3 regions of the Mesorhizobium sp. B2-2-4 genome follow, and region 1 is predicted to be linked to each of the others. Evidence: predicted binding sites of a transcription regulator. Region 1 holds the regulator's gene; each other region holds the start of a gene.

Evidence for each region. Region 1 encodes PhoB, which activates phosphate uptake and scavenging genes when phosphate is short. Its sites were predicted from a motif close to TGTCATNNANCTGTCAT; they were not measured.
Region 2: the regulator PhoB is predicted to act here: its motif matches at 1,353-1,369, upstream of FJ959_RS08575 (ceramide glucosyltransferase).
Region 3: the regulator PhoB is predicted to act here: its motif matches at 2,123-2,139, upstream of FJ959_RS04740 (DUF1045 domain-containing protein).

The regions. Positions count from the first base shown of each region.
Region 1 is NZ_VFWB01000001.1:85,010-94,882, reverse strand. Features, by position in the region: gene FJ959_RS00455 (PAS domain-containing protein) at 1-2,136, shown strand, start outside; gene pstS (phosphate ABC transporter substrate-binding protein PstS) at 2,653-3,711, shown strand; gene pstC (phosphate ABC transporter permease subunit PstC) at 3,777-4,766, shown strand; gene pstA (phosphate ABC transporter permease PstA) at 4,770-5,621, shown strand; gene pstB (phosphate ABC transporter ATP-binding protein PstB) at 5,618-6,421, shown strand; gene phoU (phosphate signaling complex protein PhoU) at 6,447-7,154, shown strand; gene phoB (phosphate regulon transcriptional regulator PhoB) at 7,174-7,863, shown strand; gene FJ959_RS00420 (ROK family protein) at 7,871-9,112, opposite strand; gene xylF (D-xylose ABC transporter substrate-binding protein) at 9,372-9,873, shown strand, end outside.
Region 2 is NZ_VFWB01000003.1:82,437-92,309, forward strand. Features, by position in the region: gene FJ959_RS08575 (ceramide glucosyltransferase) at 94-1,245, opposite strand; gene apaG (Co2+/Mg2+ efflux protein ApaG) at 1,477-1,869, shown strand; gene FJ959_RS08585 (Hsp33 family molecular chaperone) at 2,007-3,038, opposite strand; gene argF (ornithine carbamoyltransferase) at 3,162-4,073, opposite strand; gene FJ959_RS08595 (aspartate aminotransferase family protein) at 4,089-5,288, opposite strand; gene FJ959_RS08600 (GcrA family cell cycle regulator) at 5,644-6,162, shown strand; gene FJ959_RS08605 (magnesium and cobalt transport protein CorA) at 6,266-7,273, opposite strand; gene phoU (phosphate signaling complex protein PhoU) at 7,370-8,095, opposite strand; gene FJ959_RS08615 (ATP-binding protein) at 8,208-9,473, opposite strand; gene ppk2 (polyphosphate kinase 2) at 9,668-9,873, shown strand, end outside.
Region 3 is NZ_VFWB01000001.1:915,771-925,643, forward strand. Features, by position in the region: gene phnN (phosphonate metabolism protein/1,5-bisphosphokinase (PRPP-forming) PhnN) at 1-196, opposite strand, end outside; gene FJ959_RS04735 (alpha-D-ribose 1-methylphosphonate 5-triphosphate diphosphatase) at 193-1,332, opposite strand; gene FJ959_RS04740 (DUF1045 domain-containing protein) at 1,377-2,084, opposite strand; gene iolB (5-deoxy-glucuronate isomerase) at 2,236-3,048, opposite strand; gene FJ959_RS04750 (DUF3329 domain-containing protein) at 3,053-3,271, opposite strand; gene iolE (myo-inosose-2 dehydratase) at 3,312-4,229, opposite strand; gene iolD (3D-(3,5/4)-trihydroxycyclohexane-1,2-dione acylhydrolase (decyclizing)) at 4,374-6,224, opposite strand; gene iolC (5-dehydro-2-deoxygluconokinase) at 6,259-8,193, opposite strand; gene FJ959_RS04770 (MurR/RpiR family transcriptional regulator) at 8,335-9,180, opposite strand; gene FJ959_RS04775 (Gfo/Idh/MocA family oxidoreductase) at 9,336-9,873, shown strand, end outside.

The DNA of each region.
Region 1 (9,873 bases):
TCGGTGCATCTGGTCGGCTCCAGCACCGACATCACCGAGGTCAAGGCGCGCGAGCGGGCGCTGGAAGAAAGCATGCGCGAGAACGAGGTGTTCCGCAGCCTGATCGACAACGTGCCGGTGTCGATCTATGCCAAACGCTCCGATCTCAGGCAATTCTACGTCAACAAGGGCTGGTGCGATCTCACCGGCTTCAGCAAGCAGGACGCGATCGGCAAGACCGATATCGAAATTTTCGGGCCCGACGGCGAAGCCTTCGTCAATGGCGACCTCACGGTGCTGCGCAGCGGCGAAACCCAGGAGATCGAGGAGACGGTGATGCTCCCGGACGGCAGCGTGCGCCACCAGTTCGCCCGCAAGGGCGCGATGATCGCGTCCGACGGGTCGCTCTACCTGATCGGGTCGACCACCGACATCACCGAATTGAAGCTGCGCGAGGCGGAACTGCGCGAGGCGCGCCAGCGCGCCATACTTGCCGACCGCGCCAAGTCGGAATTCCTCGCCAATATGAGCCATGAGATTCGCACCCCGATGAACGGCGTGCTGGGCATGGCCGAACTCCTGGCCAAATCCGATCTCGATCCGAAGCAGAAGACCTTCACCGACATCATCGTCAAATCGGGCAACGCGCTGCTCACCATCATCAACGATATCCTGGATTTCTCCAAGATCGATGCCGGCCAGTTGGTGCTCGATCCCGCCCCCTTCAATCTCGCCGAGGCGATCGAGGACGTGGCGACGCTGGTGTCGACGCGGGCCAAGGAAAAGGACCTCGAGCTCATCGTGCGCATCGAGCCTGGGCTCGAAAGCCTGTTCATCGGCGATGTCGGCCGCATCCGGCAGATCGTCACCAACCTGCTCGGCAATGCGGTGAAGTTCACCGAAGAAGGCCATGTGCTCGTCGACGTCACCGGCGAAAGTGTGCCGGACGGAACCAGGCTGACGATCTCGGTCACCGACACCGGGATCGGCATCCCTGAGGAAAAGCTGAAACAGGTGTTCGAGAAATTCAGCCAGGTCGACACCTCCTCGACGAGGCGGCATGAGGGCACTGGGCTCGGGCTCGCGATCACCTCGCGGCTGGTCGAATTGATGGGCGGCGACATCGGCGTGGAAAGCGCCGAAGGCAAGGGGTCGACCTTCTGGTTCACGGTCACGCTGCCCAGGGCCGGACAACAGAACGCGCAGCGCATCATGCCGGTGGACGTGACCGGCGCGCGGGTGCTGATCGTCGACGACAATGCCGTCAACCGCGCCATCCTGACCGAGCAGATGACGTCATGGACCTTCGATTCCTGCGCGGCCGAGAGCGGCGCCGAGGGACTGAAAGTGCTGATCGCGGCCGCCGCCTACGGCGTGCCGGTCGATTGCGTCGTGCTCGATTATCAGATGCCCGAGATGAGCGGCGCCGAGATGGCAGGTGTCGTGCGCAACACCGCCGGGCTTGCCGACACGCCGATCATCATGCTGACCTCCGTCGACCAGTCGCTGGCCAACACCAGTTACCGCGATCTCGGCATTGATGCCCAACTCATCAAGCCCGCACGCTCCTCGGTGCTCCTGGAAACGCTGGTCGCCACCATCCAGCGGCATCGCCACGCCACGGATGTCGCCCGGCCGCTTGCTGTCGAGGGAGGCGGCGGGAACAATCCGCAGTCACCGCCACCGGCGGCAGGGCAACGCGCGTTGCTGCAGCCGCCGCCGGTCAGGCCTCGGCTTGCCGCGACTGGCGGCGAGCAGCGGCTGGGCATCCTCGTGGCCGAGGACAATGAGGTCAACCAGATGGTCTTCACCCAGATCCTCGGCGAGACCGGCTACGGTTTCGAGATCGTCGGCAATGGCCGCAAGGCGCTGGACGCTTTCGGCAGGCTCAATCCGTGCATGATCCTGATGGACGTCTCGATGCCGGAGATGAACGGGCTCGAGGCAACCGCCGCCATCCGCCGGCTGGAAGAGGAAACCGGCACGCATGTGCCGATCGTCGGGGTCACCGCGCATGCGCTCAAGGGCGATCGCGAACGCTGCCTGGACGCCGGCATGGATGATTATCTGCCCAAGCCGATCAGCCCCAGGGCCCTGCTCGAAAAGGTCGAGCGCTGGGTCGGCGCTGGTCGCCAGGCCCGGCGCAACGCGGGATAGACTTTGCGCCTTCGGCCGGATTGCGGCGAGAATCACCCGGGGCCGGCTGCAGCCCTTCGAGCAAGACTATGGTGCGATCGCACCATATCAAAGCCGGCGTCCAGCCGGGACAATGACGGCATCGATTTCCGCTCTCTTCTAGTTACGGGCGGGAGCAGCGACCGCCAGTATGAAGCAGCGTCAATCTACCCCAACGGACCTGTTTTTGGCGATGGCCCGGCCAAGACATCCTCTGGCCTCGAGCGACGCGCTCCCGTCCGGCTTTTCTTCGATCAGCGATCCATGCCGAATCCGATGGCTGTTTGGGTGGCCGGATAGCGCAAGTCCCTGATTCCCGAAGGCAAACCGGCGCCATGCCGCAGCCGCTAATCGCCATCGCCTTTCCAGGCGCCGGCGACGCGTTACCGGGCTGACACGAAACTGTCATGCGACTGTTATAATCGAACGCTATTGGCCTCAGCGGGCGCTGGCAAGGAATGGCGCCGAGAGACCATCTTCCGAACAGGAGCAGGCCATATGAGACATTTCATCCGCTCGGCGGCCGTTGCGATCGCAATGGCTGCGGCGTCCACCCTCACCCTTTCCGCGGCAATGGCAGCTGACATCTCCGGTGCCGGCGCCACCTTCCCTTACCCGATCTATGCGAAGTGGGCCGATGCCTACAAGAAGGAGACCGGCATCGGTCTCAACTACCAGTCGATCGGCTCGGGCGGCGGCATCAAGCAGATCAAAGCCAAGACCGTCACCTTCGGCGCTTCCGATGCGCCGCTGAAGGGCGAGGATCTCGAATCCACCGGACTTGCACAGTTCCCGATGGTGATGGGCGGCATCGTTCCGGTCGTCAATCTCGAAGGCATCAAGCCGGGCGAACTGGTGCTCGACGGCCCGACGCTGGCCGATATCTTCGTCGGCAAGATCACCAACTGGAATGACGCGGCGATCGCCAAGCTCAATCCCGACGTCAAGCTTCCCGACCAGGCGATCGCCGTCGTGCATCGCTCCGACGGTTCGGGCACCACGTTCAACTTCAGCTACTACCTGGCCGACGTCAGCGCCGACTGGAAGTCGAAGGTCGGCGTCAACACCGCGCTCGAATGGCCGGTTGGCATCGGCGCCAAGGGCAATGAAGGCGTCGCCAACAACGTCTCGCAGACCGGTGGCTCGATCGGCTATGTCGAATACGCCTACGCCAAGCAGAACAAGTTGACCTATGCCGACATGATCAACAAGGACGGCAAGAAGGTCGAGCCGACGGCGGCGGCGTTCTCGGCGGCGGCGGCCAATGCCGACTGGAGCTCGCAGCCTGGTTACGGCGTCATCCTGGCCAACCAGCCGGGCGCCGAATCCTGGCCGATGACGTCGGCGACCTGGATCCTGGTCTACAAGAAGCCCGGCGACGTGGCGGCGACCGGTGAAGCGCTCAAGTTCTTCGCCTGGTCCTACGCGAAGGGCGACGACATGGCCGGGGCGCTGGACTACGTTCCGATCCCCGACGCGGTCGTCAAGAGCGTCGAGGACATGTGGGCCAAGGACATCGTCGGCAAAGACGGCAAGCCGCTCTATTCCGCCATGTAATCCCTGCTGAACGAGGAGGGCGCTTCACGGCGCCCTCCCTGTCTTCCTTGAAACGCGAGGGCCAGATGACCGCCGTCTCCGAAGCCATGCCATCGTCGGCCGCCATGCGGGCCAGGGAAGCGACGGTCCGACGCTTCGCGCTCACCGATACGATTTTCCGAACGGCGACACGCTTTTCCGCCATCCTCGTCCTGCTCATCCTCGGCGGCGTGGCGATTTCGCTGTTTGCCGGCTCGTGGGAAGCGCTGTCGAAATTCGGGTTCTCCTTCCTGACGACCGAATCGTGGAACCCGGTCACCGAGAATTTCGGAGCGCTGGCCCCGATCTACGGAACCATCGTCACCGCCGCCATCGCTATCCTGATCGCCGTTCCCATCGGCATCGGCATCGCCATCTTCCTTACCGAACTCTGCCCGCGGCCACTCCGACGCCCCATCGGCATCGCCGTCGAGCTGCTTGCCGGCATACCCTCCATCATCTACGGCATCTGGGGCCTGTTCGTGTTCGCGCCGTTCCTGCAGACGACGGTGCAGCCCTTCATCATCAAGCTTTTCCACGACGTGCCGGGACTCTCCAGCCTGTTTGCCGGCCCGCCCTACGGCATCGGCCTTCTGACCTCGGCGATGATCCTTGCCATCATGGTCCTGCCCTTCATCACCTCGATCACCAAGGATGTCTTCGACACGGTGCCGGCGGTGCTGAAGGAATCGGCCTACGGCATCGGCTGCACGACCTGGGAGGTCACGCGCCGCGTCGTCATCCCCTATACCCGCGTCGGCATCATGGGCGGCGTCATGCTCGGCCTCGGCCGCGCGCTCGGCGAAACCATGGCGGTAACCTTCGTCATCGGCAACGCCCACCGCATCAGCGGCTCGCTGTTCGCGCCCGGCACGACGATCTCGGCGACCATCGCCAACGAGTTCACCGAAGCCGACGGCGATCTCTATACGTCTTCGCTGGTGGCGCTCGGCCTGATCCTGTTCGTCATCACTTTCCTGATCCTTGCCCTTGCGCGCTACATGCTGCTGCGCATGGACAGCCGCACGGGAGCCTGACCGATGTCGACGGCCACATCGCTTCACAATCGACGCAAGCGCAGGAATGCCGTGATGATGACGCTATGCGTCACGGCGGCGGGCATCGGCCTGGCCTGGCTGGCGCTCATCCTCGGCGCACTGCTCTATAAGGGCCTGTCGGGTGTTTCGCTCTCTGTGTTCACCGAAATGACACCGCCGCCCGGCGATGCCGGCGGCCTGCTCAATGCCATCTACGGCAGTATCATGATGACAGTCATCGCCGTCATCGTCGGCACGCCGATCGGTGTCCTCGCTGGGACCTACATGGCCGAATATGGCCGCTTCTCGCGCCTCACCACCGTCGTGCGCTTCATCAACGACATCCTGCTGTCGGCACCCTCGATCATCGTCGGCCTGTTCGTCTACGAGCTGCTGGTGCGGCCGATGGGACATTTCTCGGCGATCGCCGGTGCCGTCGCACTGGCCATCCTGGTCATCCCGGTCGTCGTTCGCACCACCGAGGACATGCTCAACCTGGTGCCGAACGCCTTGCGCGAGGCCGGCGCCGCGATCGGCGCGCCGCGCTGGGTGGTCATCCGCTCGGTCGCCTACCGTGCGGCGCTGTCGGGCATCGTCACAGGCATATTGCTGGCCATCGCCCGCATTTCCGGCGAGACGGCGCCGCTGCTCTTCACGGCGCTCAACAACCAGTTCTGGTCGAGTAATCTCAATGCGCCGATGGCCAGCCTGCCCGTCACCATCTTCCAGTTCGCTCTCAGCCCCTACGAGGAATGGCAGCAGCTGGCGTGGACCGGCGCACTCATAATCACCCTTACGGTTCTCGGGCTGAGCATCTTCGCCCGCAGCCTTACCGGACGCAGAGAGGACAGATGAAACCGATGTTGTCCACCGAGTTGAATACGCCCGAAGTCGCGGTCGAGAAAGCCAAGATCGAGGTCAAGGGCCTCAATTTCTACTATGGCCAGTCGAAGGCGCTGAAGGATATCAGCCTGTCGCTGCCCGAGCGCAGCGTCACCGCCTTCATCGGGCCTTCGGGCTGCGGGAAGTCGACGCTGCTGCGCGTCTTCAACCGCATCTACGAGCTTTACCCGAGGCAGAGCGCCGAGGGCCAGGTGCTGCTCGACGGCCAGAATATCCTCGACCGTTCGCAGGATCTCAACCTGCTCAGGACCAAGATCGGCATGGTGTTCCAGAAGCCGACGCCGTTCCCGATGTCGATCTACGAGAACATCGCCTTCGGCGTCAGGCTCTATGAGAAGCTCAGCAAGGCGGAGATGGACGGCCGTGTCGAGCAGGCGCTGAAGCGCGCGGCACTGTGGAGCGAGGTCAAGGACAAGCTCAACGCCAGCGGCCTCAGCCTTTCGGGCGGCCAGCAGCAGCGCCTCTGCATCGCCCGCACGGTGGCGGTGAAGCCGGAGGTCATCCTGCTGGACGAGCCTGCCTCGGCGCTCGATCCGCTGTCGACCGCCAAGATCGAGGAGCTGATCGACGAGTTGCAGGCCGATTATACGATCGTCATCGTCACCCACAACATGCAGCAGGCGGCGCGCGTGTCGAAGCAGACCGCCTTCATGTATCTGGGCGAGCTGGTCGAGTTCGACCGCACCGAGAAGATCTTCACGTCGCCCCGCGAGAAGCGCACGCAGGACTATATCACCGGCCGCTTCGGCTGATCCCAGGCATACGAGGACCAAGATCATGGCCGAACACACAGTCGCAGCCTTTGACGAAGATCTCGGACAGATCAGCAGGCTGATCCGCGACATGGGCGATCTCGCCTCATCGATGGTCGGCGGCGCGACCAAGGCGCTCCTGAATTCCGACAACGCGCTCGCCCAGCGCGTCGTCTCCGACGACGCGATCATGGATGCGCGCCAGCGCGAACTCGACGACCGCGCCATCACCCTGATCGCCAAGCGGCAGCCCATGGCGGACGATCTGCGCCATGTCGTCGGCTCGATCCGCATGGCGGGCGATCTCGAACGCATCGGCGATCTCGCCAAGAACATCGCCAAGCGCGTCGGCACCGTCGGCCTTGCCGCCACGCCGCGCGACCTGTCGCACTCCATCGACGCCATGGCGCAGCTTGTGCTGATCCAGGTCCAAGGCGTGATCGAGGAGTATGCGGCGCGCGATGCCGCGGCACTTGCCAAGCTGCGCGCCGACGATGAACGCATCGACGTCAAATACACGTCGGTCTTCCGCGAGCTGCTGACCTACATGATGGAGGATCCGCGCAACATCACCGCCTGCACGCATCTTTTGTTCTGCGCCAAGAATCTCGAGCGCATCGGCGATCACGTGACCAACATTGCCGAAAATGCCTATTATGTGCTGACCGGCACGCAATTGCCCGCCAATCGCCCGAAGCAGGACGAGACGGCGATGTCGGCGCCAGCGGCTTGACGGCAGGGGTGACCAGTCGATGATCGCGCCACGCATCATGGTGGTGGAGGACGAGGAGCCGCTGGGTGTGCTGCTCCGTTACAATCTGGAATCGGAGGGTTATCAGGTAGAGGTGGTGACGCGCGGCGACGAAGCCGAGATCCGCTTGCAGGAGAATGTCCCTGACCTTCTTGTGCTCGACTGGATGGTGCCGGCGGTGTCCGGCATCGAGCTCTGCCGCCGTCTCCGCATGCGGCCCGAGACCGAGCGGCTGCCGATCATCATGCTGACGGCGCGCGGCGAGGAAAGCGACCGGGTGCGCGGTCTCTCCACCGGCGCCGACGACTATCTGGTCAAGCCGTTCTCAACGCCGGAATTCATGGCACGCGTCAAGGCGCTGCTGCGCCGCGCCAAGCCCGAAGTTCTGTCCAGCGTGCTCAAGGTCGGCGACATCGTGCTCGACCGTGAATCGCACCGGGTCTACCGCAAGAAAAGCGAGATCCGGCTCGGGCCGACCGAGTTCCGCCTGCTCGAATTCATGATGCGACATCCCGGCCGCGTGTTCTCGCGCAGCCAACTGCTCGACAATGTCTGGGGCGAAACGATCTATATCGACGAGCGCACCGTGGACGTGCATGTCGGCCGGCTGCGCAAGGCGGTCAACAATGGCCGCATGCCTGACGTGATCCGCACCATTCGGGGCGCGGGGTATGCGATTCGCGAAGACTAGGGATATGTCACGCAACGTTCTCGCCCACGCCTGATTTCGCCTGTGCCCCCGGCGCGAAAATCTCCTGGTCGACGAAGGTCAGCGCGCGCATGGCGCAGCCCTCGCGGATCAGTGGCAGTTCGTTCGGCTCGGTGTCGAAGGAAATCGATTTCGAGTGCTGGCCGCCGGCGGTCTGGGCAATGGCCTCGCGCAGAGCCGGCTCGATCAGGTCGAAGGCGGCGGCGCTGACGCCGACCATGGCGACCGGCGCCGGATCGATCAGCGCGAACAGGCTGCCAAGGCCGTAACCCAGCGCCTCGCCGGCCTTGCGGTAGGCTTCGCGCTCCGGCCCGTCCTTTTCGCGCGCCGAGGCCGCCAGGGTGCGCATGTCGGCGTCGCTGACGTCGACGGGCTCGGTGTCCTCGCCAAGCTGCCTCGCGTTGCGCCAGATGGCATAGTTGCCGGCATAGGCCTCGACGCAGCCGCGCCGCCCGCAGCGGCAGAGCGCCCCGCCGGGGCGATGGATCATGTGGCCGAACTCGCCTCCGGATGAATGGGTGCCGGTGAACAGTTCACCCTTCAGCACCAAGCCCATGCCGATGCCGTGCGACAAAAGGATGGCGATGAAGTCGTCGCGGTAGCGCTGGGGATCGCGCCAGCGCAGCGCCACCGCCATCATGTTGCAATCGTTCTCCATGGTGGCGGGAATGCCGAACTCGGCCTCCAGTATGTCGGCGAAGGCGATGTCGGTCTGCGGCGTGATCGGCGACCACAGCATGGTGCGCGCATCCGTGTCGGTGATGCCCTGGATCGCCAGCGCGATACGGGCGATGCTGCCGACGTCGAGGTCGGGATCCTCGAACCGCCGCCTGACGATGGCCACGCATTCGCCGATCAGCGCCTCGCGCGACAGGGTGAGCGTGTCCAGCCGGCGCTGCTCTTCAGATATCACCTGGCCGGCATAGTCGATGACGGCGACGGAGAGAAAATTCAGCGACAGCACCACGGTCATCACCGCCGCGGCTTCAGGGTTGAGGCTGAGGCCGACCTGCGGCCGGCCGCGTTTCAGCGCACCGGCCTCGCTCGGCTTGCTCTGCGCCAGGATGCCTTCGCCAATCAGGTCGGAGGAGATCGCCGATATGGTGGAATGGCTGAGCCCGGTGGTCGCGGCAATCTCGGTGCGCGAGGGCTGCCCGGCACGGCGCACGGCCGCGATCACCATCGCCCGGTTGCGTCGGCGCAAATCGTCGTGGCGGATTCCGACCGACATGTTTCTCGCATCCTCCCCGTCGCCGCGTTCTCTCCCCAGGATCCCGACGACCGTCAAATACTGGCAGAACCGGCCTTGGCTGTCATTATTTATTCCGGAGCTCGAAAAAAATTCACGAGGACATCAAAATACATCAGAATCGACGTTGACAGCGTTCCGACGATGGACCAGTGTTTTTTCGAGGCTCGAAAAAATAGAGCCTTTGTGCCGGCCTACGGGCCTGTTTGGTCGCGCCATACGCGGCGCAGGGAGGATTAAGATGAAGAGATTCACAGCCGCCATCCTGGCGGGTGTCGCCATGTCGCTGACGCTCGCGTCGGTCGCGCAGGCGAAGGACAAGGTCATCGGCGTTTCCTGGTCGAACTTCCAGGAAGAGCGCTGGAAGACCGACGAGGCCGCCATGAAGAAGGCGATCGAAGCCGCCGGCGACAAGTATATTTCCGCCGACGCCCAGTCCAATCCCGGCAAGCAGCTCACCGACGTCGAGAGCCTGATCTCCCAGGGCGCCAATTCGCTGATCATCCTGGCGCAGGACGCCTCCGCCATCGGCCCGGCGGTGCAGAAGGCGCTCGACGAAGGCATTCCGGTCGTCGGCTATGACCGCCTGATCGAGAACAAGGACGTCTTCTATCTGACCTTCGACAACAAGGAAGTCGGCCGCATGCAGGCCCGCGAAGTGTTCAAGGTGAAGCCGGAAGGCAACTACGTCTTCATCAAGGGCTCGGGTGCCGATCCGAATGCCGATTTCCTGTTCTCGGGCT
Region 2 (9,873 bases), on a different contig from region 1:
TCCATAGGTTATTGTATACACAAAAATAGAGCCTAGTTCAACAATTTTTGTATATACGATAACCTTCCTCGACATCAAGCTGAACTGCCGACATCAAGCGCGGGAGGGCGTCTCTTCGAGCTCGGCCGCCTGGGTGCCGATGGTCATGGCGTTGCCGCGCCAGTCGACGGCCCCGCCCAGCCAACCGCGCATCCAGATCGCGGGCAAAATCAGGTCGCGTGCGATCATCGCGGTGACGATGCGCGGCGACAGATACCAGCCCTTTGCCGAGGCGAGCATGCATTCCGGCAGGTAGGCGAGCGCCAGCACGCAAAGCGCTGTCATGGGCAGGCTGACGCCGGCGCTGGCCGCGGCGATCAATGCCAGCACGAGCGGAGCCGCCACGCCGGTCAGGATCTCGGGTGCGAAGAACAGCGGAAAGGTGACGCGGCGCAGGCGCGCCCAGCGGGCCTGGCGCGACCAGATCTCGCCCGGCATGCGCTGCCCGAGCGGCTGCTCGAAGGGCGAAGCGACGAGATTGACGCGCAGGCCGAGCCTGTTGACCAGTTTGGTCGACGCGGCATCCTCCGCGATCTCGGCGGCGAGCGCACGGATGCCGCCATTGGCGTCGAGCATCTGCTTGTTCCACAACATGCTCTTGCCCTGGGCAAAGCCGAGGCCAAGCGCCTCGCCGGCATATTGCCAGCGCGCCTGCAGCGTGTTGAGGAAAGCGCATTCGACTTCTGCCCAGAAGCCGTCGGGCCGCGAACCGATCGGCGTCGAGCAAACCAGGCCGGTGTCCCGCCGCCATGCCGCCATCAGGTGCTGGACGTAGTCTTTCGGCATCAGCACGTTGGAATCGGCGAGAATGACCCAGTCGTGGCGCGCTGCCTCCCAGCCCTTGACGCAGTTGTTCAGTTTCGGGTTGGCGCTGACGCGGTCGTCGCCGGTGAGCAGGCGGGCCGGCACGGCTGGAAAGCGGGCAATCGCGGCGCGGATCGGCTTGACCGCGGGGTCGTCGGCATGGGCGACACAGAAGATCAGTTCGTAGCGCGGCCAGTCGAGCGAGAAAGCGCGCTCAAGCGTCTCATGGGTAAACGGCTCGACGCCGCGCGCCGGGATGACGATCGAGACAGGCAGCGGCTTGCCGGCCGGCGGCGCGATGGCGGCGCGCCGTTTCAGGCGCGAGCAGGCGAGCAGGATGCTGGCGAGATTTGAGGCGATGAGAGCGATCGAAAGCGAGCCGGTTATGAGAGCGAGTTCCATCGATATCCGGTCACTCCAGAAAACCCGGCCCGCTTGGCGGCCGTTTTCGACAGTTCGACAGAGCGCCCGAGTCGCCCGGCATTGCTGGTGCACACCATCATTGTCATGTGTCACTCAAATGACATTGTTTGTCGGCACCTGCCCTTCAGGGACAGCAACTCGGACGCGCACGGTTGATCGAACCGCAAAGAGCGCCGAATGTTCCACACCGGATTTGTTTTGGAGCCGCTCATGTACCGCGCCGTCACGCGCAACATCGAAGTGCAGGTCAGGCCGTTCTATCTCGAGGACCGCTCGGATCCTTCGGAAAACCGCTATGTCTGGGGCTACCAGATAACGATCGACAACCAGTCCGACGAATTCGTGCAGCTGTTGTCGCGCTATTGGCACATAACCGACGGCGCCGGCCGGGTCGAGGAAGTGCGAGGTGCCGGCGTGGTCGGCGATCAGCCCGAACTCAATCCCGGCGACAGCTATCAATACACGTCGGGCTGTCCGCTCTCGACCCCGTCGGGGATCATGGTCGGTCACTACACCATGCGCAACGAGCGGGGCGAGACATTCGACATCGCCATCCCCGCCTTCTCACTCGACCTGCCGGGGACAAGGCGGACGGTGAATTAGACGAGGCGAAATCGGCGACAGCGTCGTTCTCCCCGTCACTATACGGCGAGAAATGTCCGGCAGGAATGAGGGGCAGCGCCGCCCCTCATCCGCCCTTCGGGCACCTTCTCCCCGTAGAACGGGGAGAAGGTGGAACCCTACTGCGTCGTAAATTCCGCCGGGTCGAAGTCATATTGCGTCGAGCAGAACTCGCAGGCGACGTGGATCCCACCGTCCTCGGTGCTGTCCTTGATCTCCTGCGCGGAGAAGCCCTCGAGGATGCCGCGGATCTTGTCGCGGGAGCATGAGCACTGATCGGCGACGGGAACGCCGCCGAAGACGCGCACGCCATGCTCGTGGAACAGACGATAGAGCAGCCGCTCTGCGCCGATGGTCGGATCGATCAGTTCGGTCGGCTCGATGGTGCCGAGCAGCGCCAGCAATTCCTGCCAGGAATTGTCTGTGGGATCGTGGATCTCCTCGCGCGGATCGCCATCCCCACCGGGCAGGTCAGGAACGCGCATGCGCTCGGAGGCCTGCGGCAGGAATTGCGCCAGGATGCCGCCCGCCCGCCACTGCTCGCGCGCGCCGCCGGGGCCGGGCGTCAAAAGCTTGGCGACCGAAAGCCGGAGATCGGTCGGGATCTGCTCCGACTGGCGGAAATAGGTGCGCGCGGCCTCTTCCAGGGTCTCGCCGTCGAGTTGGACGATGCCCTGGTAGCGCTGCGTGTGAGCACCTTGGTCGATGGTCAGCGCCAGCACACCATTGCCGAGCAGCGTTTGCTGCGAGGTCTCGCCGGCCGCAATCAGCGCCTCCAGCCGGTCGGCATCGAAGCGCGCATAGGCGCGCAGCGCCGAGGGCGTGGAAAAATCCGCGACCAGCATGTCGACAGGGCCGTCGGTGCGGGTCTGCAGGATGAACTTGCCCTCGAACTTGAGCGAGGTGCCTAGCAGCACCGTCAGCACACAGGCTTCCGCCAGCAACCGGGCGACCGGCTCGGGATAATCATGGCGGCCAAGGATCGCATCGAGCATCGGCCCGAGCTGCACGGTGCGGCCGCGCACATCGAGCGGGCCGACCTCGAAAGGCACGACGTGATCATCGCCGGCGTAACCGAATTCGCCGAGTTTGGGGTGATGTTCAGCCACTTGATGGGTTTCCAGCATGACAAAGCTCCAGGGCGCGGCCATGCCGCCCTTTGGGGAGCATGCGTCTAAACGCGCTTGATTTGCGTGATGCCGCGCAGATAGGCATCGCGCCTCCGGAGATCAAGTTCCCCGGCACGTCAAGCGCCAAGACACTTCAAGTCCACTTCAGGCCCCAAGACACCAGGCCAGCACGGCCTTCTGGGCGTGGAGCCGGTTCTCGGCCTCGTCGAAGACCACCGAATGCGGACCGTCGATGACCTCGTCCGTCACTTCCTCGCCGCGATGCGCCGGCAGGCAATGCATGAACAGCGCGTCGGGCTTTGCCTTGGCCATCAGCTTGGCGTTGACCTGGTAGGGCGAAAACACGTTGTGGCCGCGGGCGCGGTGCTCCTGGCCCGTCGACACCCAGCAGTCGGTGACGATGCAGTCGGCCTGGTCGACGGCTTCCTCTGGCGAGCGGGTAAAGGAGAGCTTGCCGCCATGCGCCTTTGACCAGTCGACATGCTTCTGCGCCGGCTCGCTGCCTTCGGGCACGGCGACGTTGAGGTTGAAGCGGAACCGCGCCGAGGCTTCCAGCAGCGAATGCAGCACGTTGTTGCCGTCGCCGGTCCAGGCGATGGTCTTGCCGGCGACCGGACCGCGATGCTCCTCGAAGGTCATGATGTCGGCCATCAGCTGGCAAGGATGGGTATCGTCGGTGAGCCCGTTGATCACCGGGATGGTCGCATTCTCGGTCAGCTCCAGCAGCCGCTCATGCGACGTGGTGCGGATCATGATGGCATCGACATAGCGCGACAGAACCTTGGCGGTGTCGGCGATGGTCTCGGAGCGGCCGAGCTGCATCTCGGTGCCGGTCAGCATGATGGTCTCGCCGCCAAGCTGACGCATGCCGACATCGAAGGAGACGCGCGTGCGCGTCGACGGCTTGTCGAAGATCATCGCCAGCACCTTGCCTTCGAGCGGTTTCGAGCGCTCGCCCGCCTTGAGGCGCGCCTTGCGCTCCACTGCGTCGGTCAGCATGGAGCGCAGGTCGCCTTCGGAAACGGCGGAGAGGTCGGTGAAATGACGAAGTGACATCAGGAGCTTTCGAATTTACTTCGCGGCTTCAGCGGCGATGGCCTCGGACAGGGCCTTGGCGCCGGCGCGAATGCGCTCCAGCGCTTCATGGATCTCGCTGTCCGTGACGGTGAGCGGCGGCAGCAGGCGAATGACGTTGTCGCCGGCCGGAACCGCGAGCAGATGCTGGTCGCGCAGCGCCATGTTCACCTTGCCGTTGGGCATGGCGCATTTGAGGCCCAGCATCAGCCCCGTGCCCCTGATGTCCTCGATGACCTCGGGGAATTCGTCGGCCACCCCTGCCAGCCCTTGCTTCAACAACAGCGCCTTGCGCTGCACATCCGCCAGGAAGCCCTCCTCCAGCACCACGTCGAGCACGGCATTGCCGACCGCCATGGCCAGCGGGTTGCCGCCGAACGTAGTGCCGTGGACGCCCGCGGTCATGCCGACAGCCGCCTCGTCGGTGGCAAGGCAGGCGCCCATCGGGAAGCCACCGCCAATGCCTTTGGCGATGGCCATGATGTCTGGAGCGACCCCCGACCATTCATGCGCGAACAGCTTGCCGGTGCGGCCGATGCCGCACTGGACCTCATCGTAGATCAACAGCAGGCCGTGCTGGTCGCAGAGCTGCCGCAGCCGCTTCAGCGATTGTGTCGGCACCGGGCGGATACCGCCCTCGCCCTGCACCGGTTCGATCAGGATCGCCGCGGTCTCCGGCGTGATCGCCTTTTCGGCGGCGTCGATATCGTCGAAGCCGACCTGGTCGAACCCCTCGACCTTGGGGCCGAAACCTTCGAGATATTTGTACTGGCCGCCGGCCGCGATGGTCGCCAGCGTGCGGCCATGGAAGGCGCCTTCGAAAGTGATGACGCGGAAGCGCTCGGGATGCCCCTTGACGAAATGGTAGCGCCGCGCCGTCTTGATCGCGCATTCCAGCGCCTCGGCGCCAGAATTGGTGAAGAACACCTTGTCGGCGAAGGTCGCGTCAGCCAGCCGCTCGCCGAGCCGGCTCTGCCCCGGGATCTCGTAGAGATTGGAGACGTGCCAGAGTTTGGCAGCCTGCTCGGTGAGCGCCGCAACCAGATGCGGATGGCCGTGGCCCAGCGAATTGACGGCTATGCCGCCGGCAAAATCGAGATATCGCTCGCCCTTGTCGGTAACCAGCCAGGTGCCTTCCCCATGGTCGAAGGCCAGGGGTGCGCGAGCAAAGGTCTCGAAAAGCGCCGAACCGCTCATTATATGCGTCTCCGGAACCGGAAAATCAAAAAAGCCGCCAAAGCGGCGGCCTTTGCGGCTTATCGGGTTTTTCAGCCATGAAGTCAACGAAAACGTCGCGTAGTGGCGCGCGGCAAGCCTCCCGACGGGACGCCGGCTCATAAGTGAGCTGGCAAGTTGGGGAAAACCGAAAAAACCGATTCGTGTTGCACTTCGGACTCTTGTCACCGAGTCAGCGCATAAGGTAGTTGTAGTCGGGAAATAACTAGATTTCGTGCGGCGGACCTAATCACCAGATATATGTGGTGTCTGCCCCAGCAGTGGTGCTGGGCCGGGAATGGATTCCGATTGCCGTACGCTTAGCAGGAGCGCGGTCATGAATTGGACTGACGAGCGGGTCGAACTCTTGAGAAAACTGTGGTCGGAGGGTCTGAGCGCAAGCCAGATTGCTGCCCAGCTTGGAGGGGTCAGCCGCAATGCCGTCATCGGCAAGGTGCACCGGCTGAAATTGTCGGGCCGCGGGCGCGCCACGGCAGCGCCGGCACGCCAGAAGAAGACGGCGCAAGGGTCGGGCGCGCAGAAATCGGTGTCGCGCCCCGCGAGTGCGACCCGCCACGTCACGACGTCGATCGGAGCAACGGCGTTGCAGGCGCAGTTCGATGCCGAGCCGGTGGCCCGCCATTATATCCGGCCGGTCGAAAATGTGGTGGTGCCGATCTCGCGGCATCTCCAGCTCACCGAGCTCACCGAGCGCACCTGCAAATGGCCGAACGGCGATCCGCTGTCGGAGGACTTCAATTTCTGCGGCAACGAAGCCGCCGAAACCGGCCCCTATTGTAAATACCATGCCCGCGTGGCGTTCCAGCCGGCAGCGGAGCGGCGGCGGAATAGATAAGGACTAAGGCAGTAGGGCAGTCTGTTTTGAATTTGCGCTCCCGAGCGTTCTCTAAACCTACTGCCCTACTGCCCTACTGCCCTACTGCCCTACTGCCCTACTCTCACAGCCATCCATTCTTGCGAAACCGCCAGTAGAGAAAGCAGCAGATCAGCGCAATCGCCAGCAGCACCATCGGGTAGCCGTATTCCATTTTCAGTTCCGGCATGTCGCTGAAATTCATGCCGTATATTCCCGCGAAGGCTGTCGGCACAGCCAGGATTGCCGCCCATGAGGCGAGCTTTTTGGAGATCGCCGTTTCCTGGCTCTGGCCCACCAGCAGGCTCGCCTCGAAGGCAAAGGCCAGCACTTCGCGCAAGCTGTCGATCTTTTCCTGGACGGTGCGGATATGGTCGGTCACGTCGCGAAACAGCGGGTGCATGGCTGAATGGATCTGCGGCAGGTCGGCGCTGGTCAGCCGCCGGCAGACCTCCACTAGCGGCAGTGCGGCATTGCGCAGCCGCAACAGATCGCGGCGCAGCATATAAAGGCGTTCGATATCGGGGCCGGTCATCGGCTTCAGCAGGACCCGGTCCTCGATCGCCTCGACCTCATCCTCGATCTGCTCGAGCACCGGCATGTAGTTGTCGACGATGAAATCGAGAATGGCATAGAGGACGAAATCCTCGCCCTTGGCCAGTGAATGCGGGCAGCTTTCCCAGTGCTGGCGCACCACAGCATAGGATGTCGAAGGGCCGTGCCTGACGCTGACGATGTAGCCGCTGCCCACGAACAGATGCGTCTCGCCGAAGGTGACGCGGCCCTCGATCAGCTGCGCGGTGCGGGCGACGATGAACAGCGCATCGCCATACTGCTCGATCTTCGGCCGCTGGTGCGGATGCTCGGCATCCTCGATTGCGAGCTCATGCAGATGAAATTGCGCCTGCACGCGCAGCAGAAGCTCGCGGTCGGGTTCAAGCAGCCCGATCCACACCACGTGCCCCGCTTTCCTTGCCCATGTGCCGGCTTCCTCGATCGGGATGTCGGCGATGCGGCGCCCGGCTGTGTAGACGCTGGAGGCGATGACGGCCGATGTCGGCGGCGCGGGCTTGAAATCCCGGACATATTCCATCGCAGCCTCCCGAAGCACTGCCTTTGCTGGGAACCAGCAGGCTTGCCTCAGGGATAGTCTAGCGCAATACGACCAAGCGTTCGAGAAAAAGTGCGTTCACTTGACCGGCTGCGTTGCGGAAAGGCCGATCTTGTCCGTCTTGTCGCCCTTCGGCCGCTCGCTCGGCATCTGGTCGCCGGTGACGATATAGTAGATCGTCTCGGCAATGTTGGTGGCATGGTCACCGATGCGTTCGATGTTCTTGGCGCAGAACAGCAGATGCGTGCAAGGCGTGATGTTGCGCGGATCTTCCATCATGTAGGTCAGCAATTCGCGAAACAGCGACGTGTACATGGCGTCGATCTGGTCGTCGCGGTCACGTACGAAGCCGATCCTTTCGACCGAGCGCGAGGCGTAGACGTCGAGCACTTCCTTGAGTTGGGTCAACGCCAGGTCGGCCAGGGCTTCGAGGCCGCGGAACAGGCTGGTCGGCTGGCGCCCGTCGGCAACCGCCACCACACGCTTGGCGACATTCTTGCCGAGATCGCCGACCCGCTCGAGATCGGCCGAGATGCGGATCGCGCCGACGATCTCGCGCAAGTCCGTCGCCATCGGCTGGCGCCGGGCGATGATGATGATTGCCCTGTCGTCGATTTCGCGCTGGCCTTCGTCGAGGACGGCGTCGTCGCGGATCACCTTCTGGGCAAGGCCGGGATCGGCATTGACCAGGGCGGAGATCGCCTGTTCGACCATGCGTTCGGCATGTCCGCCCATGGCGGCGATGCGCTTCGACAGATCTTTCAGCTCCTCGTCATAGGCGCTGACTATGTGCACGGACTGCATGACCGGATGCCTTCCCACGGATGATCTGATTTTGAGTCGTTTCCTCGAATCCCCGCTGATACGCTAACCGGATGACAGAAAAAAGAAATGGCAGCTTGGAAACTAGGGCGGCTCAGGCCGCCGGCAAATGAACCGAGAAGGCGGCGCCCTTGCCGACTTCGGACTTGATCGAGAGCCTGGCGTTGTGGCGCGTCAGGATATGCTTGACGATCGACAGGCCAAGGCCTGTACCCTTCTGGGTTCGACTGCTCTCGACGTCGACGCGATAGAAGCGCTCCGTGATGCGCGGAATGTGCTCCTCGGGAATGCCGGGGCCAAAATCCCTGATCGTCACGTCGATGCCCGCTTCGCCCTCGGCGTCGCCGCGCTCGATCGACACCACCACGCGGCCGCCCGACTGCCCATATTTGCAGGCGTTTTCCAGAAGGTTCTCGAAGACCTGGAACAGTTCGTCGCGGTCGCCCGGCACGTCGAGAGGGCCGTCGGCGAAATCCCGCTCGATGACGACGCCGTTTTCCCGCGCCAGCGGGGCCAGCGAATCGATGACGCTGTCGACGGTCTGGCGCAGATCGACCTCGGTCCCCGGCCGCAGATAGGGCTTCATCTCCAGCCGCGACAGCGACAAAAGGTCATCGATCAGGCGTGCCATGCGGCCGGTCTGGTTCTGCATGATCTGCAGGAACTGCTCGCGCGCCGCCGGGTCATTGCGGGCCGGTCCGCGCAGCGTTTCGATGAAACCCGATATCGAGGCGAGCGGCGTGCGCAATTCGTGGCTGGCATTGGCGATGAAATCTGCGCGCATGCGGTCGATGCGGCGCGCTTCGCTCTGGTCCTTGAACACCATCACGTAGAGATCGGTGCCGTGACCGACCGAGGAGGCGCTGACCCGGTAAGTCCGCTCGACCGGCAGCCTCTCGGTGTAGTCGATGACATCCGACGCGACCTCGCCCGACAGCACGCCGTCCAGAAGAGCCTGCATTTCGGGCGCACGGAATTTCAGCGACAACGATACGCCAGGCGCGATGCCGCCAAACGCGGCGAAGGCGGCGGCGTTGGCATGAACGATCGCCGCGGCATGGTCGAAGATGATCAAGGGGTCGGCGACGGCCGCCGCCAGATATTCGCCGGACAGGCGTTGCAGGCCGATGGCCTCGATCGCCGCGCCGCTTTCGCCGGGCTGGCGCGTGGCTCCAGCCGGTATCATCGCCGCCACCAGCAGCAAAGCCAGCGCCGGCAGCAGCACATAGGCGGAAATGCCCGCAAAGGCATAAACCGCCATGACCGCGACAAGACCGGCGACCAGCAACCATCGGCTGTTCCACAGCCGCGCGGCAAGCGCTTGCGCCATACCCTTCTCGTCTGCGCCCTGGTCCGCCATTCGCGCCTGCGCCCCGCTCCCGGTCCGGCAATTTCGCTGGACCGGCCTGGCGCATGACGCCGAAAAATCAGAATCGATTTTCGGAAAGGATCATGCGCAAAATCCAAAAGTGCAGCGCCCCTTGCGTCTGAAGCGGCGCGCGGCACTGCAATGGCTCAATAGCACGAGTCCGTAAGCTGGAAAGGTTCGTCTCGATGAAAAAAGCCAAGGAAAACACCGCCGCGCCGACCCCGGGGCCGCTGAAGCTCAGGATCAACGGCAAGGAGCGGGAGTTCGACATCGAGAATCCAGCACTGCCGGACTGGATCGAGGAGTGCAAGCTGACCGCGGGCGGCTATCCCTACGACAAGAAGATGAAAAGCGACGAATATGACGAGACGCTCGAGGCATTGCAGATCGA
Region 3 (9,873 bases), 830 kb from region 1:
TTGCCGTGTCGCTCGGTCTGGTGATGACGCGGCGCACGAATTCCAGCCGCGTCTCGTCGGCGAAGAGCGCCTTGGCATGGCCGATGATCGTATCCTTGCCGGCGCCGCTCGGGCCCACCACGGCAACGAAGACGCCGTCGCGTATCGGAAACGCCTCGGCCGACAGTTCACGCTCGATCAATGCCGAAGCCATCACGCGACCCGCCGCCCCTGCCGCCAGACCGTGCGCACCACCGGAACGTGGTCGTCGAGGCGCACGCGCACCAGGTCGGCCCGGCGGCCCTCTTCGATGACGCCGCGATCGGAAAGACCGACGGCCTCGGCCGGGTTCTTGGACACCATTGCCACCGCCTGCGGCAGGGAAATGCTATCGACGACGTCGCCGAGAAAGAAGGCGGACTGGATCAGGCTGAAGGGGATGTAGTCGGACGACAATATGTCGAGCAGGCCGTCGCTGGCCAGCGTGCGCGCCGAGACATTGCCCGAATGGGAGGCGCCGCGCATGACATTGGGCGCGCCCATCAGCACGCCGAGCCCGGCATCCTTCGAAGCTCTGGCGGCCTCCTCGGTGGTCGGGAATTCGGCAACGCGCACGCCTTGCTCGATGGCTTCGTCGACATGGCCCGTCGTCGCATCATCATGGCTCGCAAGCACGATGCCGCGCTCGTGGCAGGCGGCGGCGATGAAGACGCGGTTCGGGGCCGAATTCCGGGCCGATTCGCCCATCCGCTTCTCGCAGAATTTCTGGAAATCGTGATCGGTCAGCTTCAGCTTGCGTTGGTAGTAGTAGGCGTAGGTTTCGAGGTTGACGAACTGGCGCTGGCCTGGCGCATGGTCCATCAGCGAGGCGAGCTTCACCCGTTCGTCGGTCTCGAAATTGGCGAAGGCCCTGAGGCAATCCGGCGCCGAGACCTCGCAGCGCAGATGGATGAAATGGTCGGCCCGCAATCGATCCATCCGCACGCTGTCCTCGATCGCGTCGGCGAGCTTGCGGATATCGGCGGCGTTGAGATCGGCATCCTCGTCCATGCCGACACGCAAGGCGTCGAGCACGGTGGTAATGCCGGCGGTCGCCACTTGCGCGTCATGGGCGAGGACGGCGGCGATCGGGTTCCACCGCACCTTCGGCCGCGGCGCATAATGGCCTTCGAGATGATCGGTGTGAAGCTCGACCAGCCCCGGAATGATGAAGTCGCCAGCCATGTCCTCGCCGGCTCGCACGGCGCCGGCGGATATGTCGGCGATCAGACCGTCACGCATCACGAGCGAGCCCTCGATGATCTCGTCGGCAAGAACGATGCGGGCGTTGCTCAGAATGGTCTCGGCGGTCATTTCAGGCAGTCCTTGGTTTTTTCTGGCCTTTACGGCTTGTTGCTTCAGGCGGTTTTTCTGGCCGGACGGCGCCCGAGCGCGTGTTGGGAAAGCACCATGAACGGGGCGCCAGGTTCGGGCTCGATGAACAACGTCAGCGCGTCCACCGGAACCGGCTGGCGCAGCACCTCGGCGAACAGGCCCTCGATTGCCAGGCAAAGACGAGGGCTATCCTGTGGCCCGGCCCTGCCGGACAGCGTCATGTGAAAGCGGAAGCTCTCGAAGACGTAAGGGTAGCCCCATTGGCAGAGATTGCGGAATTCGCCCGGCTTCAGCGAGTCCGGGCTGCGCCGCTCGATCTCGGCCTCCGTCAACGGCGCGCGAAAGCGGTCGAAATCGCGCACCACATCATCGGCGAAGCGATTGAGCGGAGGCAATGGCGCCTCCGGCACCAGTGCGAAGAAACCGTCGATCTGGCTGACGACGAGACGCGGGATCATCACAACCGGCGTCGCCTCGGCAAAGGCGTCGAGCGCTGCGCGCAACGAGGCTTCGGTTTCGTTGGCCGCTAACCGGAAAGGGGCTTTCAGCGTTGCGTGAAAACCATAGCGCCGTGCCGATGCGGTGTGGAAGGCGACTTCCGCCGCCGACAAATCGCCCACCGCCTCCACCGGTCGCGTCGCGGCGCCGAACGGGTCACGGCCCAGCCAGTTGGCGGCGATCCGCGCCAATTTTTCGTCCTGTTGGGGGGTGAAGTAGATGGCGTAGCGCATCGAAAATCCTCGTCAGACCGTTGCCATAGGTGATTTCCATGACGGATTGACGAAGCTTTGAAGGGTTTTCGAAGGCAAATCGACTCCGCCGGTCCTTAGCCGACGATTTTTCTGATCTGGACCAACAGGTTCAGCCGTGAACGCGCAACGGTCAGGCCTTCATCAGCCATTCGTGCTCGGGCGCATTGTGGAATTTCCACGTCCGCTTCGGGCCGGCCATGACGTTGAGATAGTAGAGATCGTAGCCATGGCAAGCCGCGCAGGGGTGATAGCCCTTGGGCACCAGCACGACGTCGCCGTCCTCGATCGCCATCGCCTCGTCCAGCGCGCGGGAGCCGTCCTTGTCGGCGTCGGTATAGACCCGCTGGAAAGCAAAGCCCTGCGGCGGGTTGAGGCGGTGATAATAGGTTTCCTCGAGATAGGATTCGTTAGGCAGATTGTCCTGGTCGTGCTTGTGCGGCGGATAGCTCGACGTATGGCCGCCGGGCGTGATGACCTCGACCACCAGCAGCGAATCGGCCGGCTTGCCCTCGGGCAGGATGTTGGTGACGTAGCGCGTATTGGTGCCCTTGCCGCGCACCTCCTGGCCGAGGTCGTCAGGCCCGATGACGCGAACCGGCAGGCCGCCGCTCAATCCCGGCGCCGAGCAGACCGCCAGTTCCAGTCCGCTATCAGCCGTCACCGACCAGTCCGATCCCTGCGGCACATAGACCGACCATGGTTTGCCTTCGAAGGGCGACATGCGCTGGCCAAGCAGGCCGAGATCCTTGCCGCCGGCCGTGACCGTGCCCTTGCCGGTGACGAACACCAGGCAGACTTCGCGATCGTCCGTTGTTCCCGAAGCCGTTTCGCCCGGTTCCAGCCGGTGCAGGTCGAACCCGACATAGGTCCATCCGGCGCTTTGCGGCGTGACATGCGCGACACGGCCATGGCCCTTGTCGGCTTTGACCAGCAGCTTCGACATCCGGTTACTCCTTCGGTTCGACTTCGGCGGGCGCCTTGTTCTCGTCGGCCGGCTTGTAGAGATAAAAAAACTGCCAGACGCCATAGCCGGCGAAGCCCAGCGCGATCACGCCCCAGAACGGCGTGCCGCTCGCGAATTCGATGATCGACCAGATGACGCAGACCGCGACGACGGCGACACGCCGCCATAGGGGCCGGAAGAAGGGGTGCTCGGAATCTTTCATCGCGGCAACCTACAGCAAGCCCGGCCTGGCGAGAACCCGATCAGACATCGGGGAAGCCCTGGGTCTCGACCGTGTAGCCGGCCGCCGTCATCACCCGCATCAACTCCTTGTGGCCCACCTGCGCCATCTTGAGCGGCGGGTTCTTCTTCGGGTCCTGTTCGGCCTCGACCACGAACCAGCCTTCATAGCCGTGGTCGGCGAAACGCTGCACGATGGCGCCGAAATCCAGCGAGCCGTCGCCCGGCACGGTGAAGGCGCCGAGAGCCACCGCATCGAGGAAGGACTGCCTCGTGCGGTCGAGCTTCTCGATCACGCCCATGCGTACATCCTTCACATGCACATGGCTGATGCGCTTGTGGTGATTGTCGATGGCGCGCAGCACATCGCCGCCGGCAAAGGCCAGATGTCCAGCGTCAAGCAGCAGCGGAATGCCCGCTCCGGAATGGCGCATGAAGGCGTCGAGCTCCGCCTCGGTCTCGACCACCGCCGCCATATGGTGATGATAGGAAAGCGGCATGCCTTGCTCGGCGCACCATTCGCCGAATTCGGTCAGGCGCCTGGCATAGGCCTTCATCTCGTCGCTCGAGAGTTTCGGCTTGGTGGCGAGCGGCTTCGAGCGGTCGCCCTGGATCGAACGGCCAACCTCGCCATAGACGATGCAAGGCGCGTTGACCGCCTTGAACAGGTCGATCATCGGCTGGATGCGATCCTTGTTCTTGCTCATCTCCTCGTCGACCAGCGTGCCCGAGAACCAGCCGCCGCACAGTGTGACGTCAGCCGCCTTCAGGATCGGCAGCATCACCTTGGGGTCCTTGGGAAAGCGCCGTCCCATCTCCATGCCGGTGAAGCCGGCCGAACGCGACTGGCGTAGGCACTCCTCCAACGACACGTCGTCGCTGAGTTCCGCAAGATCGTCGTTCCACCACGCGATGGGGGACATGCCCAGTTTGGCTTTCAAGTCGTCACTCCGGTTCTTGTTCACCCTCCCCCTTGTGGGGAGGGTCGCTGCGAAGCAGCGGGGTGGGGGTGCGGCGCCAGACCCCACCCGGACCTTCGGTCCGACCTCCCCACAAGGAGAGGTAGGGGGTGGGCAGCGCCGAGATCAATCGCCGACGCTCTGCATCCGCCGCTTCTCGTCATAGACCTTGCGCGCCGCGTTCACTTGGCTGCGCTCGGAGACTTCCGGCACCGCCACGTCCCACCAGTGGCCGCCGGCATCGGTGGAGACCAGCGGATCGGTGTCGATGACCAGTACCGTGGTGCGGTCGTTGCCTTTCGCCTGAGCCAGCGCCGTCTCCAGCCCTGCGATCGACGAGACCTTCTCGGCGATCGCCCCCATGCTCGCGGCGTGCGCGGCAAAGTCGACGTCGGGCAGCACCTCGTGGCGCGCGTCCTTCAGGAGATTGTTGAAGTTGGCGCCGCCGGTCGCCATCTGCAGCCGGTTGATGCAGCCAAAACCCCTGTTGTCGAGCAGCACGATGGTTAGCTTCAGGCCGAGCATCACCGAGGTGGCGATCTCGGAATTGAGCATCAGGTAAGAGCCGTCGCCGATCATGACGACGACCTCTTCGTCAGGCTTGGCCATCTTGGTGCCGAGCCCGCCCGCAATCTCATAGCCCATGGTCGAGAAGCCGTATTCTGCGTGGTAGGAGCCGGGCGCGCCGGCCTGCCAAAGCTTGTGCAATTCGCCCGGCAGCCCGCCGGCGGCGTTGAGCAGCGTCACGCCGGAGCCCATGGCGCGTTGCACGGCGCCGATCACCTGCGCGTCGGAAGGGTAGGCGGCATTGGTCGACGCCGTCACCTTGGCGGCTTCGGCCTGCCATTCCTTCTTGCCGGCTGCCGCATTGTCGGTCCAGGCGGATGGCGCCTTCCAACCCTTCAGCGCGGCACCGAGTTCGGCCAAGCCTTCGGCCGCGTCGGCGACCAGCGGCGATGCCCGATGCTTGCCGGCATCGAAAGGCTGCACATTCAAGCCGATGATGGTCTTGCCCGAATTCTTGAACAGCGCCCAGGAGCCGGTGGTGAAATCCTGCAGGCGCGTGCCGATGGCGAGCACGACATCGGCCTCTTCCGCCAGCCGGTTGGCGGCCGACGTGCCGGTGACGCCGATCGCCGCCATGTTGAGCGGATGATCGTCCGGCAGCGAGGATTTGCCGCCCTGCGTTTCGCAGACCGGAATGCCGGCGCCTTCAACGAATTTCGCCAGTTCGTCCGAGGCCCGAGAATAGAGCACGCCGCCGCCGGCGATCACCAGCGGCTTGCTTGCGCTCTTCAGCGCTGCAACCGCAGCCGCCAATTCAGCCCGGTCCGGGCGCGGCCGGCGCTGGCGCCAGACCCGTTCGGCAAAGAAGCTCTCGGGATAGTCATAGGCCTCGGCCTGCACGTCCTGGCAGAGCGACAAGGTCACCGGCCCGCATTCGGCCGGGTCGGTCAGCACGGCCATGGCGCGGTTGAGCGCCGGGATGATCTGCTCCGGCCGCGTGATGCGGTCGAAATAGCGCGACACCGGACGAAAACAGTCATTGACCGTCGCCGTGCCGTCCGAAAAATCCTCGGCCTGCTGAAGCACCGGATCGGGAACGCGGTTGGCGAAGACGTCACCCGGCAGAAACAGGACAGGCAACCTGTTTACATGCGCAAGTGCCGCCGCCGTCACCATGTTGAGCGCGCCGGGCCCGATCGATGAGGTGGCGGCCATGAAGCGGCGGCGGAAATTGGCCTTGCCATAGGCGATCGCCGCATGCGCCATCGCCTGTTCATTGTGGGCGCGGAAGGTCGGCAGTTTGTCGCGCACCTGGTAGAGCGCCTCGCCGATGCCGGCAACATTGCCGTGGCCGAAGATGGCCCAGACGCCGCCGAAGATCGGTACCTTTGCGCCGTCGATCTCGGTCATCTGTTTGCTCAGGAAACGGGTCAGCGCCTGCGCCATCGTCAGGCGGATTGTCTTGCTCATTGGTTTCCTCCGCAGTCCCTGTGCCCGTGCCTTCTTATGCTGCTTTACGGCCGCGCGCGGCAAGCCATGCCTCGGTCAGTTGCTCGAAGCGCGATGCCATGTCGGCAATCGCTTCGTCGTCCGACATCTTCCCGGAAAGCCATTGTTCGGCGGCATTGATGAAGATGGTGCGGCCGACCGCGAAACCCTTGACGATAGGCGCCTTGGCCGTCGCTGCGAAGGCGGCCTCCAACTCGTCCTGCGGCGCCTCCAGGCCGAGCAGCACGACTCCGCGGCACCAGGGGTCGTTCTTCAGGATCACGGCCTCGATCTTCGTCCACGCGCCTGCGGATGCCTGCGGTTCGAGCTTCCACCAATCCGGCTTGATGCCGAGTGCATAGAGTTCCTCAAGCGCGCGCGGGATGGTCTTGTCGTCGAGCTTGCCGTGCTTGCCGGCGATGATCTCGATGAGAAGCTCCCTCCCCACTTTCCGCGCGGCCTCGAACAGGGCGCGCAATTTCTGCTGCTGTTCCTCCTTCAAGCCCGGCGGATCGTCGGGATGATAGAAGCACAGGCATTTGATGCAGTGTTCGACCGGCCATTCGGTGAGCTGCGAGCCGATATCCTGCGAGAATTCGAAACGCAGCGGCCGCGAGCCCGGCAACTCTACCGGCCGCCCGAGCCAGGCAAAGGAATGCCTGGCGAATTCGAACATCGCCTCGCGGCCATGTCGCTCGTCAAGCAGCATGCCGTAGCCGTCGCGTCCGGCGGCGACCTTGGCCGCCGCCTTCACCGTCAGCACCTTGAAATCCTCGATGCGCGAGGCATCGGCGCCGGTCTTGGCCGCGACGTCCTCGAGCTGCACCCGGTGATCGCAGGCGAACGCCATCAGCGAGGGAATGTCGTGCCGGCGCGTCGTTGCCCAATGGATGTGGTTGATCGCCTCGTCCTTGCGCAAGGCCAGATGCCTGCTGCCGTGCTCGAGGAAGAACTGCAATTCCTCGAAGGTCGGATATTCCGGCGCGCACAACAGCCGCGACACGGCGAAGGCGCCGCAGGCATTGGCCCAGGTCGCCGCCGTGGCAAGGCTTTCGCCGCCCAGCCAGCCGCGCAGGAAGCCCGACATGAAGGCGTCGCCGGCGCCAAGCACGTTGTAGATCTCGATCGGAAAACCCTTGCCGACCACGCCGTCCTCGAGATCGTCGCTGATAGGCCCGTCATAGACGATGCAACCCATGGCGCCGCGCTTCAAGACGATGGTGGCCGGGGACAGCGAACGGATCGTCTTCAGGGCGCTCAGGCAGTCGTCGGCGCCCGAGGCGATCATGATCTCTTCCTCGGTGCCCACGACGAGGTCGCAATCGGGCAGCACCGTCTTCAACTGCGCCGAGACGCGGTCGGACTTGACGTAGCGCTCAAAACCCTCGGCGTGGCCGGCCAGGCCCCAGAGGTTCGGCCGGTAGTCTATGTCGAACACGACCTTGCCGCCCTTGGCCTTCATGATGCGGATCGCCTTGCGCTGGGCGGCATCGCTGTTGGGCCGGGAAAAATGCGTGCCGGTGACGACGACCGCGCGAGCCGAGGAAATAAACGCCTCGTCGATGTCCTCCTCGGCCAGCGCCATGTCGGCGCAGTCGGAGCGGTAGAAGATCATCGGCGAAACGCCTTCGCTCTCGACCGAAAGCAGCACCAGCGCGGTCAATCGCTCCTTGTCGGTCTTCAGCCCGTCGGTGTTGACGCCTTCGCGCTTCAATTGTTCACGGATGAAGCGGCCCATCTGCTCGTCGCCGACCCGCGTCAGCAGCGCCGAACGCAGGCCGAGCCGCGCCGTGCCGACCGAGATATTGGCGGGGCAGCCGCCGACCGACTTGGCGAAGGAGGTGATGTCCTCCAGCCGCGAGCCGATCTGCTGGCCATAGAGGTCGACGGAAGCCCGGCCGATGGTGATGACGTCGAGCGCAGCGTATTTCGCGTCCACGGCTTCGCTCATTGGAACCTCCCGTCGGGCCTGTTATGTTGGGGTACACGCGCGAGCGGCAGCGTGGCGCCGAAAAATATGAAATAATAATTCCAATCCATAGTCAATATGGAATGAGCATTCCCCGATCTAAAATCGCCTTTTGCCTTCCCCTCAGGCCTTGCGCCCCTTGCCGGGGTTGCGCCGCTTCTCGCCGACGCCAACGGTCAGCGCCATGGCCAGCGCCATCGTCGCCGATAGCGAGCGGAAGCCGGCAAAATCCGCCTCGGCAACCTCGAACCAGACGCTGGCGAACTGAGCAAGCGGTGAAAACGAGCTGTCGGTGATGGCAATGATCGGCACGCCCTGTTCGGAAATCGTGCGCGCCTCCTCGATCGTGGCCGGCGCATAGGGCGAGAAGGAAATGGCGACGACGGCATCCGCGGGCGTCGCAAAGCTGACCATCTCGGCGTTGAGGCCGGCGGCTGATTCGATCAGCTGGTTGCGGATCTTCAGCTTGCCAAGCGCATAGGCGATGTAGGACGCCACCGGATAGGAGCGCCGCTTGGCCAGCACATAGATGGTCTGTGCCTTGGCCAGCAGGGAAATCGCTTCTTCCAGATGCGCGTCGTCCAGCGTGCGCGAAATGTCGTTGAGCGAGGTGCTGGCGGCGGCGACGAAGCCGTCGAAGATCGCCCGGTGGCCGGCGCCGCCCTCGGCCTTGGCGCGCAGCGCCTGCAGCCGTTCGTCATAGGAGGAGTTGCGCTCGCGCAGCCGTTCGCGAAACACCTGCTGCAGGCTGGTGAAGCCGTCAAAGCCGAGCTGCTGGGCAAAGCGGATCAGCGTCGAGGGCTGCACGCCGGCCGAGGCGGCGATGCTGGCGGCGGTGCCGAAGGCGATATCGTCGGGATTGTCGAGCGCATAAGCGGCGATCTGGGCGATGCGCTTGGGCAGGCTTTCGCGCCGATCGAGGATCGTGGCGCGCAGCGTCTCGAAGTCGCGAGGTACCCGTTCGTCCATCGTCGGCCCGTCCAAGCTCATCGGTGAAGCGTCCTCTCTGCCCCATCATAGCGAGGCTGCGCAAGAACACCATAAAAAATGAGGCAGACATTCCATTCCGAACAAAAATGGACTAATTCATCCACGTAGCATCTATGACGGTGGAGGAACGGAAAATGGTCGGCGTCGGTCTTATCGGCACGGGATTTATGGGCAAGTGCCACGCCATCGCGTGGAGTGCCGTCGGCGCCGTCTTTCCAGACATGACCAAACCGCGGCTTGTCCATCTCGGCGAGGTCAATGAGGATCTCGCCAGGCGCAAGGCCGGCGAGTTCGGTTTCGCCAGGGCGTCCGGTGACTGGCGCGCCGTCGTCAACGATCCCGAAGTGGACGTCGTCTCGCTCACCACGCCCAACCAGTTCCATCCGGAAATGGCCATCGCAGTTCTCGAGGCCGGCAAGCATTTGTGGTGCGAAAAGCCGATGGCGCCGAGCTTCGCCGAAGCCGAGGCGATGGCGGCCGCGGCGAAGAAATCCGGCAAGGTCGCGGCGCTCGGTTACAATTACATCCAGAGCCCGGCCATCCGCCACATCGGCGCGCTGCTCGACGAAAACATCATCGGCGAGGTCAACCATCTGCGCATCGAGATGGACGAGGATTTCATGGCCGATCCCGAGGCGCTGTTCTTCTGGAAGCACGAGGCATCTTCCGGCT